DNA from 4 places in the Streptomyces sp. NPDC088706 genome. Region 1 is predicted to be linked to each of the others. Evidence: riboswitches for the same ligand, from Rfam matches in the RefSeq annotation. Region 1 holds a riboswitch; each other region holds the start of a gene.

Region 1 (2,191 bases):
CCTGTTCCGTGACTCTATTGCAATCCGCAGCAATTTCCGATGGCAGGCCGGAATTGATGGATATCTTCTGGCCGGAGGCCGGGGACGGAGATGTCGGTCACGGCGGTTTCCCGGCGCATGGCCGAAGGCCCCGGCGGGAAACCGGGGCCTTCGGGCGGGGAGGCCGCGCGAGGCGGGGTCAGACGTTCAGGCCGTGCGAGCGCAGGTAGGCGACCGGGTCCATGTCCGAGCCGTACTCCGGGGTGGTCCGGGCCTCGAAGTGCAGGTGCGGGCCGGTGGAGTTGCCGGTGGAGCCGGAGAGGCCGATCCGCTGGCCGGAGGTGACGCTCTGACCGACGGAGACGCCGATCGAGGAGAGGTGGCCGTACTGGGTGTATGTGCCGTCCGTCATCCGCAGCACGATGTTGTTGCCGTACGCCCCGCCCCAGCCGGCCTCCACGACCGTGCCGGCGCCGACCGCGACGACGGAGCTGCCGGAGGCGGCCTGGAAGTCCACGCCGGAGTGGCTGCCGGAGGACCAGAGCGCGCCGCCCGACTTGTAGCCGGTGGTGACGGACGAGCCGGCGACCGGGAGGTGGAAGGCGTTCAGACGGGCGCGCTCGGCGGCGCGGGCGGCCCGGGTCTTCTCCTCGCGGACCTCCTCGGCGCGGGCGTCGGCCTCGCGCTGGGCCTCCGCCTTCGCCTTGGCCTTCGCGGCCTTGACCTTGGCCTCGGCGGCCGCCTTGGCCTTCGCCCTCGCCAGGGCCTCGGCCTGCTCGTGCTGCACCTGGGCCTGCGCGTCGATCTGCTCGGCGAGCGTGGCATCGAGGGCGATGGCCTGGGCGAGGCCGCTCTCGGCGGCCTTGGGGGTCTCGGGGTCCGCAGCGGCGGCCGGGGAGGCCAGGGAGCCGAGGACTCCGGTGGTGGCCAGGGCCGCGATGCCGGCGGCCTGGGCGCCGCGGCGCGTCAGGCGGCTCGGGGCACGGTGCTTCCCGGTGGCACGGGTGAACGCCATGGAGGAGCTGGTTCCTTTCCTTCCTTCTCGCCTACCGGGTTAGCTGACGGGTTCGGAGCAGGAAGGTCTCCTACGGATTCCCACGCCGGGTCGCGGCACGGGCTTCCGATTCACCCCAGGGACTGCGTGGGTCCCCGGCTCCCCAGGCTCGCGCCTGACAGGGACTCGGCGATGGCTGCCCGGCGCCGCGGATGCGGCATACGGGTGACGGACAGCCGGGCCGACGCTAGGCGGGCAGACTTCCCACCACCAAGCGGACAAGGGGATTTGTCGCGCATCCCACAGGGCGAAGAGTCACTCTCTCCTGCAAAGGGGATGAAAAGGACCTGGCGAATATAAGGGAGGACCCCGGCGAATCCTTGTCCGCCGGGGTCCTCTTCGTTCTGATGTGTGCCGACGGTGCGTCAGCCGCTGACGACGGTCACCTCTCCGATGCCGAGCGCCTTCACCGGCTCCGCGATCTGGGCCGCGTCGCCCACCAGGACCGTGACCAGTCGGTCCACCGGGAAGGCGTTGACCACGGCCGCGGTCGCCTCCACGGTGCCCGTCTCGGCGAGGCGGGCGTAGAGCTGGGCCTGGTAGTCGTCGGGCAGGTGCTGCTCGACCTGGTCGGCCAGTGTGCTCGCCACCGAGGCGGCCGTCTCGAACTTCAGCGGGGCGACGCCCACCAGGTTCTGCACGGCGCTCTCGCGCTCGGCGTCGGTCAGCCCCTCGGCCGCCAGCGTCCGCAGGACCGTCCAGAGGTCCTCCAGCGCCGCGCCGGTGGACTCGGTGTCCACCGAACCGCTGATGGCGAGCATCGCCGCGCCGCCCGCGTCGGGGCCGCTGGAGCGCAGGACCTGGGCGAAGGCCCGTACGCCGTAGGTGTAGCCCTTCTCCTCGCGCAGCACCCGGTCCAGCCGGGAGGTGAGCGTGCCGCCCAGGCAGTACGTGCCGAGCACCTGCGCGGGCCACACGCGCTCGTGCCGGTCGGCGCCGATGCGGCCGATGAGCAGCTGGGTCTGGACCGCGCCGGGGCGGTCCACGATCACCACACGGCCGGTGTCGTCGGCGGTGATCGGCGGGACCGGGCGGGCCCGGCCGGCGTCGCCCGACCAGTCACCGAGGGTGTCGGCGAGCAGGGCGTCCAGGTCGATGCCGGTGAGGTCGCCGACGATCACGGCCGTCGCGGTGGCCGGGCGGATGTGGGCGTCGAAG
Region 2 (2,191 bases), on a different contig from region 1:
CCGCCGACATCGAGCGCGACACCGTCCTCGACGCGGCAGCCGCTCGCGGCCACGGGCTGGTGGACCGCGTCGTGGACCGCAAGCTCTCCCAGCCGCCGCACGACGCGAGGTGAACAGCCCATGGAACCGACGGAGTTCCCGCCCCTGCCCGCACTGACCCGCGCCGAGGGTGAGTTCATCGACTGCTACCTGGCGGTCCTGGACCAGGTGGGCCGCATCAACCCGGCACGCGGCAGCGACACCTACAGCGCCCTGCGGGCCGCGCAGGCCCTGGCCTCCCGGGCGGCGGCGCTGCGCGACGCGCTGGCCCTGATGCACGAGCGGGGCGAGCGGCAGATCCACGCGGCGACGCTGGCGCGTGCCCTGCGGGTGCTGGACGGCGAGCGGCGGGCGGGCCGGGTCGCCATGCCACCGACGCCGAACTGACCCGCTCCGCGCGCCGGGAGCGCGATACGGGAGCGAACCGGTCACCGCGCCACACGACACGCCCGGTCCCGCCATCGATTTTCCTCGCTCGTTCGGCGTAGGCGATCACCCGTGTGAGCGATGGTTCAACTTGCGTTCGGCGCGCGATGCGTACTCGAAATGCGTCCTTTCGTCGCTGGTACAAGGGCGTGCGCCCGGCCCGTCGGCGGGCGCGAATCCGCCCTCTCCACCCGAACGGATCAGTGGTGAGTAGACTCACAAATCACTGTTTCGACTCGGAAATCCGGCACTTCGTGAGTCAAGATCCCTGGGACGACAAGCCCCCGCCGCCGCGGCGGGGCGGTCCGGGTGGACGCCGAGTCCTGCCGCCTCCCGGATGACTGGTCGACAGGAGTGGATCGGCAGGAGTGGAGGACCCGAGCACAACGGGCCGACCGGGAGACCGGGAAGCCCTCGGGGTGAAGCCGCGTCACGCGGCCGGGCAACTTCGCCAGCCCGAACCCGACAGGTCATCCTTCACAGGCGGCTGACGAAGGGTTGCGCATGTCTGCGCAGGTTCATGTCCCGTCTCTGTTCACCCGGGTCGGCACGGCCTCGGTACTCACCTTTGCCGTGACGTCCGCCATGCTGGCGCCCGGCCTGGTCAACGATGCCGAGGCCGCCACCCATTCGACGAAGGCGCTCAAGGTCGCCGCGTCGAAGAAGGGGGCTCCCTACAAGTACGGGGCCGCCGGCCCCAGTCGGTTCGACTGTTCGGGGCTGACTCTCTACTCGTTCAAGAAGGTCGGGAAGAAGCTTCCCCGCACCGCACAGCAGCAGTACAACAAGACCCGCCATATCTCCAAGTCGCAGCGCAAACGCGGTGACCTCGTCTTCTTCCATTCCGGGCGCAGCGTCTACCACGTGGGCATCTACGCCGGGGGCGGGAAGATCTGGCACTCCCCCAAATCCGGGGACGTGGTGCGCAAGGCGAAGATCTGGTCCAAGAGCGTCTGGTACGGACGGGTCCGCTGACCCGCCGACCGGACGCTCCTCCCGCGCGGACGGTACGGGCCCCCTCGGCGCGTCTCAGCGCAGGAGGGGCCCGGTCACCAGCACCAGCCCGAGTCCGGTGAGCGCCACGCCGCTGCCGCCCTCGATCGCCCGCGCGGTACGCGGCCGGCGCAGCCATCGCCCCAGCCGGTCCACGAGCAGGGCGACGGCCGGGAACCAGATCAGGGCGAGCGCCACCACGAGGGCGGCGAGCAGCAGCGTCCTGGGCAGCGGCGGCTGCCCGGCCGGGACGAACTGCGGCAGCAGGCTGAGGAAGAGGACCGGGGCCTTCGGGTTGAGCGCGTTGGTCAGGAACCCCTGCCGGAGCGCGCGCCCGAACTCCCCGGGCGCCTCCGGCCGTACCCGGTCCGGCGCACGGCCCGGCTCCGGGACCCTGCGCCGGAGCGCGTACAGCGCGCTGATCCCGAGGTACAGCACGTACGCGCCGCCGAGCAGTTGGACGGTGCGGAAGAGCACGGGCACCGTCACCAGTACCGCGGCGAGCCCCGCCACGGCGAGCGCGGTGTGCACGAGCAGTCCTCCGGCGACCCCGAGCGCGCTGGCCAGACCGGCGCTGCGGGAGGCCAGGGCGTTGCGTACGACGACGGTGAAGTCGGCGCCGGGCAGCGCGACCATACCGGCGGCGATCCCGGTGAAGGCGATCAGTTGTGCGTCCATGGGGTCCAGCCTGGACCGGCGGAGCCTTCAGCGTGTACTTGCAATCTTCTGGGTC
Region 3 (2,191 bases), on a different contig from region 1:
AGCGGAGGGGCGGTGCGCCGCCGCGCACCGCCCCCCGATCACTTATCGCTGCCCTCGGGTCAGAGGGAGACGTTGTGCGCTCGCAGGTAGGCGATCGGGTCGACGTCCGAGCCGTAGCTCGGGCCGGTGCGGACCTCGAAGTGGAGGTGCGGGCCGGTGGAGTTGCCGGTGGAGCCGGAGAGGCCGATCTGCTGGCCGCCGGTGACGGTCTGGCCCACCGAGACGTTGAGCGAGGACTGGTGGGCGTACTGGGAGTACATGCCGTCCTCGTGCTGGATGACGACCTCGTTGCCGTACGAGCCGCTGTTGCCGGCCGAGACCACGGTGCCCGGTCCGATGGCGAGGACAGGGGTACCGGAGGCGGCCTGGAAGTCCGAGCCGGTGTGGTAGCCACTGGACCAGCTGGCGCCGGAGGCACGGTACTGGGTGGTGACGTTGGGGCTGGCCAGCGGTGCCGACCAGCCGGAGCCGTTGGCCTCGGAGGAGCCGGTCTGCGCGGAGGTGCCGGAGTCGTCGGCCGATGCGGTGTCCGCCTTCGGAGCCTTCTTCGGGGCGGCCTCGGGGGCCGGCTCGGCCTTCTTCGGGGCGGCCTTGGGAGCCGGAGCGGACTCCTTGGCCTCCGAAGGCGCGGCGGAGCCGGACGCCTTGGCGCCGAGGGTGAGCTTCATGCCCGGGAAGATCAGGCTGGGGTTCTCGCCGACGGTCGAGCGGTTGTCCTGGTACAGCTTCTGCCAGCCGCCCTTGACCTGGTGCTCGGATGCGATCTTGGCGAGGTAGTCACCGGAGACGACGGAGTACGTCTTCGGGGCGGCCTTCGCCTTGACGGGCGCGGCCTGCGGCGCGGACTGAGCGGCGGCCGAGGCGGCGGCGGGGGCCGCCTTCTCCGCGGCGTGCGCGCCGGTGGCGCCCATCAGCGGGAGGGCGAGTACGGCTCCGCCGGTGCCCGCGGCGAGGACGCCGCGGTGGATCGGGCCGGACTTGGGACGACGGTGCTTACCCTTTGCGGGCATGGGGTGGTTCCTCTCCGGCGCCTGCGAGGTGAGCTGTCGGGTTCGAGCTGGAGATGCCCGGCCGCCGGATGGCGACTTCACCCCGAGCCGGTCCGGATCGCTCCGGGCCGGCGGCTTACCTGGTTCCCCCGCTCCTGCCACGCGTGAGTGGGTGGATGCGAATTCCGGGCGGCGGCAGGATTAGGCGGTCCGTCCGGATTGACGGTGACCGTAAACGAGTCAGGACGACGGGAACAAGCCCTCGGATGCACCCCGGAATGGTCGATTCAATTTCGCTCCGGATTTCCCGTCACACTCCGTGGATTACGGATCTTGGCTTTCCGTACGGATACCGGGAAAACGCCCGGGCGCCACCGCCACGGTCCGTCACGGATATGATCCCGCTCACCCGGGGAATCCCATCTCCCCCATTAGTGGGGCATGTTCTGCGAAATACACCAATACGGACATGGCACCCGCGCCACATCTGACGCCCGGTCAGCGCACTGATGGTTGCCTGGTGAACCGATGTCGTATCGTCGCAGGGGCGCCCTCGCCGGAGAGCGGCGCCGACGCAGAGATTCCAGGAGCCACCGTGACGCAGCAGGTGCCGCAGGTCCCGCCGACCGAGACCGCACTGACCGGAGTCCGCAACTTCCGCGACGTGGGTGGGCTCCCCACCACGGACGGGCGGCGCACCGCCTTCGGCCGGCTCTACCGCAGCGGCCACCTGGCGCACGCCACCGCCGAGGACGCGCTCTTCCTCGGCGGGCTCGGGCTGCACACCGTCTTCGACTTCCGCAACTCCGCCGACCACCAGCTCGACGGGTACGACGTCGAGCTGGCCGGTGTCCGCAATGTCAGCATTCCGCTCTCCGACCCGGCCGACGGAGCCGAGTTCTGGCGGCTGGTGCGCGACGGGAACATCGAGCAGCTGCGCTCGATCCTGGCGAACGGCAAGGGCACCGAGCGCATGATCCACATGTACCGGTCGACCATCGTGGACCGCACGGCCGAGCACAGCCGGGTGCTGCACGCCCTGGCGGAGGACAGCGTGCCCGCCCTCATGCACTGTGCTGCGGGCAAGGACCGGGCCGGTCTGTCGATCGCGGTCTCGCTGCTCGCGGTCGGCGTCGAGCGCGAGGCGATCGAGGCGGACTACCTCAAGTCCAACGACCCCCACCGCCGGTACAAGGTGAAGC
Region 4 (2,191 bases), on a different contig from region 1:
CCGGCGAACTCCTCGGCGTCCAGTATCCCGGTGTAGCGGTTGACGTGTCTGTCGATCGGGAAGCCGAGGAAGTTGCTGAGCGGCTGCTTCGTCCTGGTGCGGAGCCAGAAGGAGCGGTCGTCCGGCCTGGTGGTGTTGGCGAAGATCTTGCCGTCCGCGCCGGGGGTGTCCCAGGCCATGCCCATCTCGACCATGTGCACGTCCGTGCCGGCCTGGGCGAGCCGGAGGGCGGCGACGGAGCCGCCGTATCCGGTGCCGATGATCAGCACCGGCACATGGGCGCCGGAGCCGATCGGGCTCGCTGCCCCCCGGGCCGTGGCCCAGACCGGTGTGGCGGGCCCGGCGAGCGCTGCGGCACCGAGAAGAGAACCTGTTCCTGCGATGAAACTTCGACGGGAGACGCCTCTGGGTGCGCCTTCGTGCAGTTTGGTGTCGTTCATGTGACGTACCTCACTCTCGACGGAGTGCAACAGGTTCTACTGTTGATCGTGTGGTAAGTCACTAGAAACTTAGGGGTAACTTCCCGGTACGCCTGAGGGGCCCCGGACCATGCGGTCCGGGGCCCCTCAGGCGTGGGCGCGGAGGAATCAGTAGGCGCCGAAGACGTTGTCGATCGAGCCGTACCGGTCCGCGGCGTAGTTGCACGCGGCGGTGATGTTGGCGACCGGGTCGTAGCTGTCGGTCGAGGTGCCGGGCACGTGGTACGCCTGGAAGGTCGGGTCGATGACCTGGAGCAGCCCCTTGGACGGGGTGCCCTTCACCGCGTTGGAGTCCCAGTTGTTGATGGCGTTCGGGTTGCCGGAGGACTCGCGGATGATGTTGCGGTGGATGCCCTCGTAGGTGCCGGGGATGCCCCGCTCGGCCATGATCGCCAGGGACTCCTTGATCCAGCCGTCGAGGTCGTTCGTGTACGTGGCGGGAGCGGCGGCGGCCTTGGCCACGGGGGCGGCTGCGGTGCGCTCGGAACGGTCGGCGCGCTCCGCCGTCGCGGTGCGGTCCGCGGCGGGGACGGCGGCCTTGGAAGCCTTGTCGGCCTTGGCGTCTGACGGGGCGGCAGCCTTGGCGCCGATGGTCAGGGTGATACCCGGGTGAATAAGGTTCGGGTTCTCCCCGATGGCCTTCCGGTTGCCTTCGTACAGCTTCTTCCAGCCGCCGCTGACGGAATACTCGCGGGCGATCTTGGAAAGCGTCTCACCGGCCACCACGGAATGCTTGGCGGGCGCGGCCTTCGTCACGGAATTCGCCTGGGCGGTCACGGAGACGGGAGCCACCGCCTTTTCGGCGGCGACGGAGTGCGCGGGGGCCGCGGAGGCGGTGGTGGCGCCGAGCGCCGGGAGGGCCAGAACGGCTCCACCCGTGGTCACGGCGGCGATGCCACGGCTCAGCGAGACGGACTTGGGACGGCGGTGCTTACCCTGTGCGGGCATGGGGGATTTCCTCTCCGGCGCCTACGAGGTGAGCTGTCGGGTTCAGACGGGAGATGTCTGGCCGCATGGTCGTGCGACTTCACCCCTAGCCGTTCCGGAACCGGATCGGCGGCTTACCTGGGTCCCCCGCTCCTGCCGTACGTGAGTGGGTTTCGGATTCCCGGACGGCGGCAGGATTAGGCGTTCCATCCGGATTGACCGTGACCGTAGGCGAAAAACATCGGAAAGAACAAGCCCCGAATTCCGGATCATCTTTCCCCGCAAGATCCAATGAAAGAATTCCCGGCCGCGCCCGTTCCGTCACGGAGTCAACTTTCTTGGCCCAGAAGGGAACCGAACCCGCCTCATCCTCGTCCGCGCCCCCGGACGTGACGCTCGCCACGCCGCACGGGGGTGGCTGAAACAGAGGCGGTCAAAATTACCTAAGAGCCCTAATAGCCCTTTTATGAAATAGAGGTCCAAAAGGCTAAAATCACCCATACCTACCAGCCGAAACGGACTTATCGGGCGGCCATGTAGGCCGGGTCGGTGGCCTCGCGCGGCCAGGGCTTACGGTGTGGGGTGGAGACTTGGTAAGCCCACCCTTACCTCGACGTACGCTGTACCTGCCCGCGTTCGCCCGCCTTAAGGATCACCACGCCATGACACGCCCCGTCCGCGTCGCCATTGTCGGAGCCGGCCCTGCCGGTATCTACGCTGCGGACGCGCTGCTCAAATCCGAGGTCTGCCAGGACCCGGGGGTCTCGATCGACCTGTTCGAGCGC

What was found. Region 1 has a riboswitch for cyclic di-AMP ahead of ACIQAK_RS22510 (M23 family metallopeptidase). Riboswitches for the same ligand answer to the same signal wherever they lie in the genome.
Positions count from the first base shown of each region.
Region 2: another riboswitch for cyclic di-AMP. It lies ahead of ACIQAK_RS20150 (C40 family peptidase); the one in region 1 lies ahead of ACIQAK_RS22510 (M23 family metallopeptidase).
Region 3: another riboswitch for cyclic di-AMP. It lies ahead of ACIQAK_RS29330 (LysM peptidoglycan-binding domain-containing M23 family metallopeptidase); the one in region 1 lies ahead of ACIQAK_RS22510 (M23 family metallopeptidase).
Region 4: another riboswitch for cyclic di-AMP. It lies ahead of ACIQAK_RS18885 (transglycosylase SLT domain-containing protein); the one in region 1 lies ahead of ACIQAK_RS22510 (M23 family metallopeptidase).

Region 1 covers NZ_JBIVLW010000010.1:132,535-134,725, forward strand. Annotated here, with positions in the region: gene ACIQAK_RS22510 (M23 family metallopeptidase) at 179-994, opposite strand; cyclic di-AMP (ydaO/yuaA leader) riboswitch at 1,009-1,175, opposite strand; gene ACIQAK_RS22515 (pitrilysin family protein) at 1,399-2,191, opposite strand, start outside.
Region 2 covers NZ_JBIVLW010000008.1:105,598-107,788, reverse strand. Annotated here, with positions in the region: partial or broken gene ACIQAK_RS20160 (ATP-dependent Clp protease proteolytic subunit) at 1-113, shown strand, start outside; gene ACIQAK_RS20155 (hypothetical protein) at 121-426, shown strand; cyclic di-AMP (ydaO/yuaA leader) riboswitch at 780-966, shown strand; gene ACIQAK_RS20150 (C40 family peptidase) at 970-1,440, shown strand; gene ACIQAK_RS20145 (LysE family translocator) at 1,495-2,136, opposite strand.
Region 3 covers NZ_JBIVLW010000019.1:77,685-79,875, forward strand. Annotated here, with positions in the region: gene ACIQAK_RS29330 (LysM peptidoglycan-binding domain-containing M23 family metallopeptidase) at 60-1,010, opposite strand; cyclic di-AMP (ydaO/yuaA leader) riboswitch at 1,016-1,174, opposite strand; gene ACIQAK_RS29335 (tyrosine-protein phosphatase) at 1,585-2,191, shown strand, end outside.
Region 4 covers NZ_JBIVLW010000007.1:140,486-142,676, reverse strand. Annotated here, with positions in the region: gene ACIQAK_RS18890 (GMC oxidoreductase) at 1-440, opposite strand, end outside; gene ACIQAK_RS18885 (transglycosylase SLT domain-containing protein) at 588-1,427, opposite strand; cyclic di-AMP (ydaO/yuaA leader) riboswitch at 1,433-1,617, opposite strand; gene ACIQAK_RS18880 (FAD-dependent oxidoreductase) at 2,069-2,191, shown strand, end outside.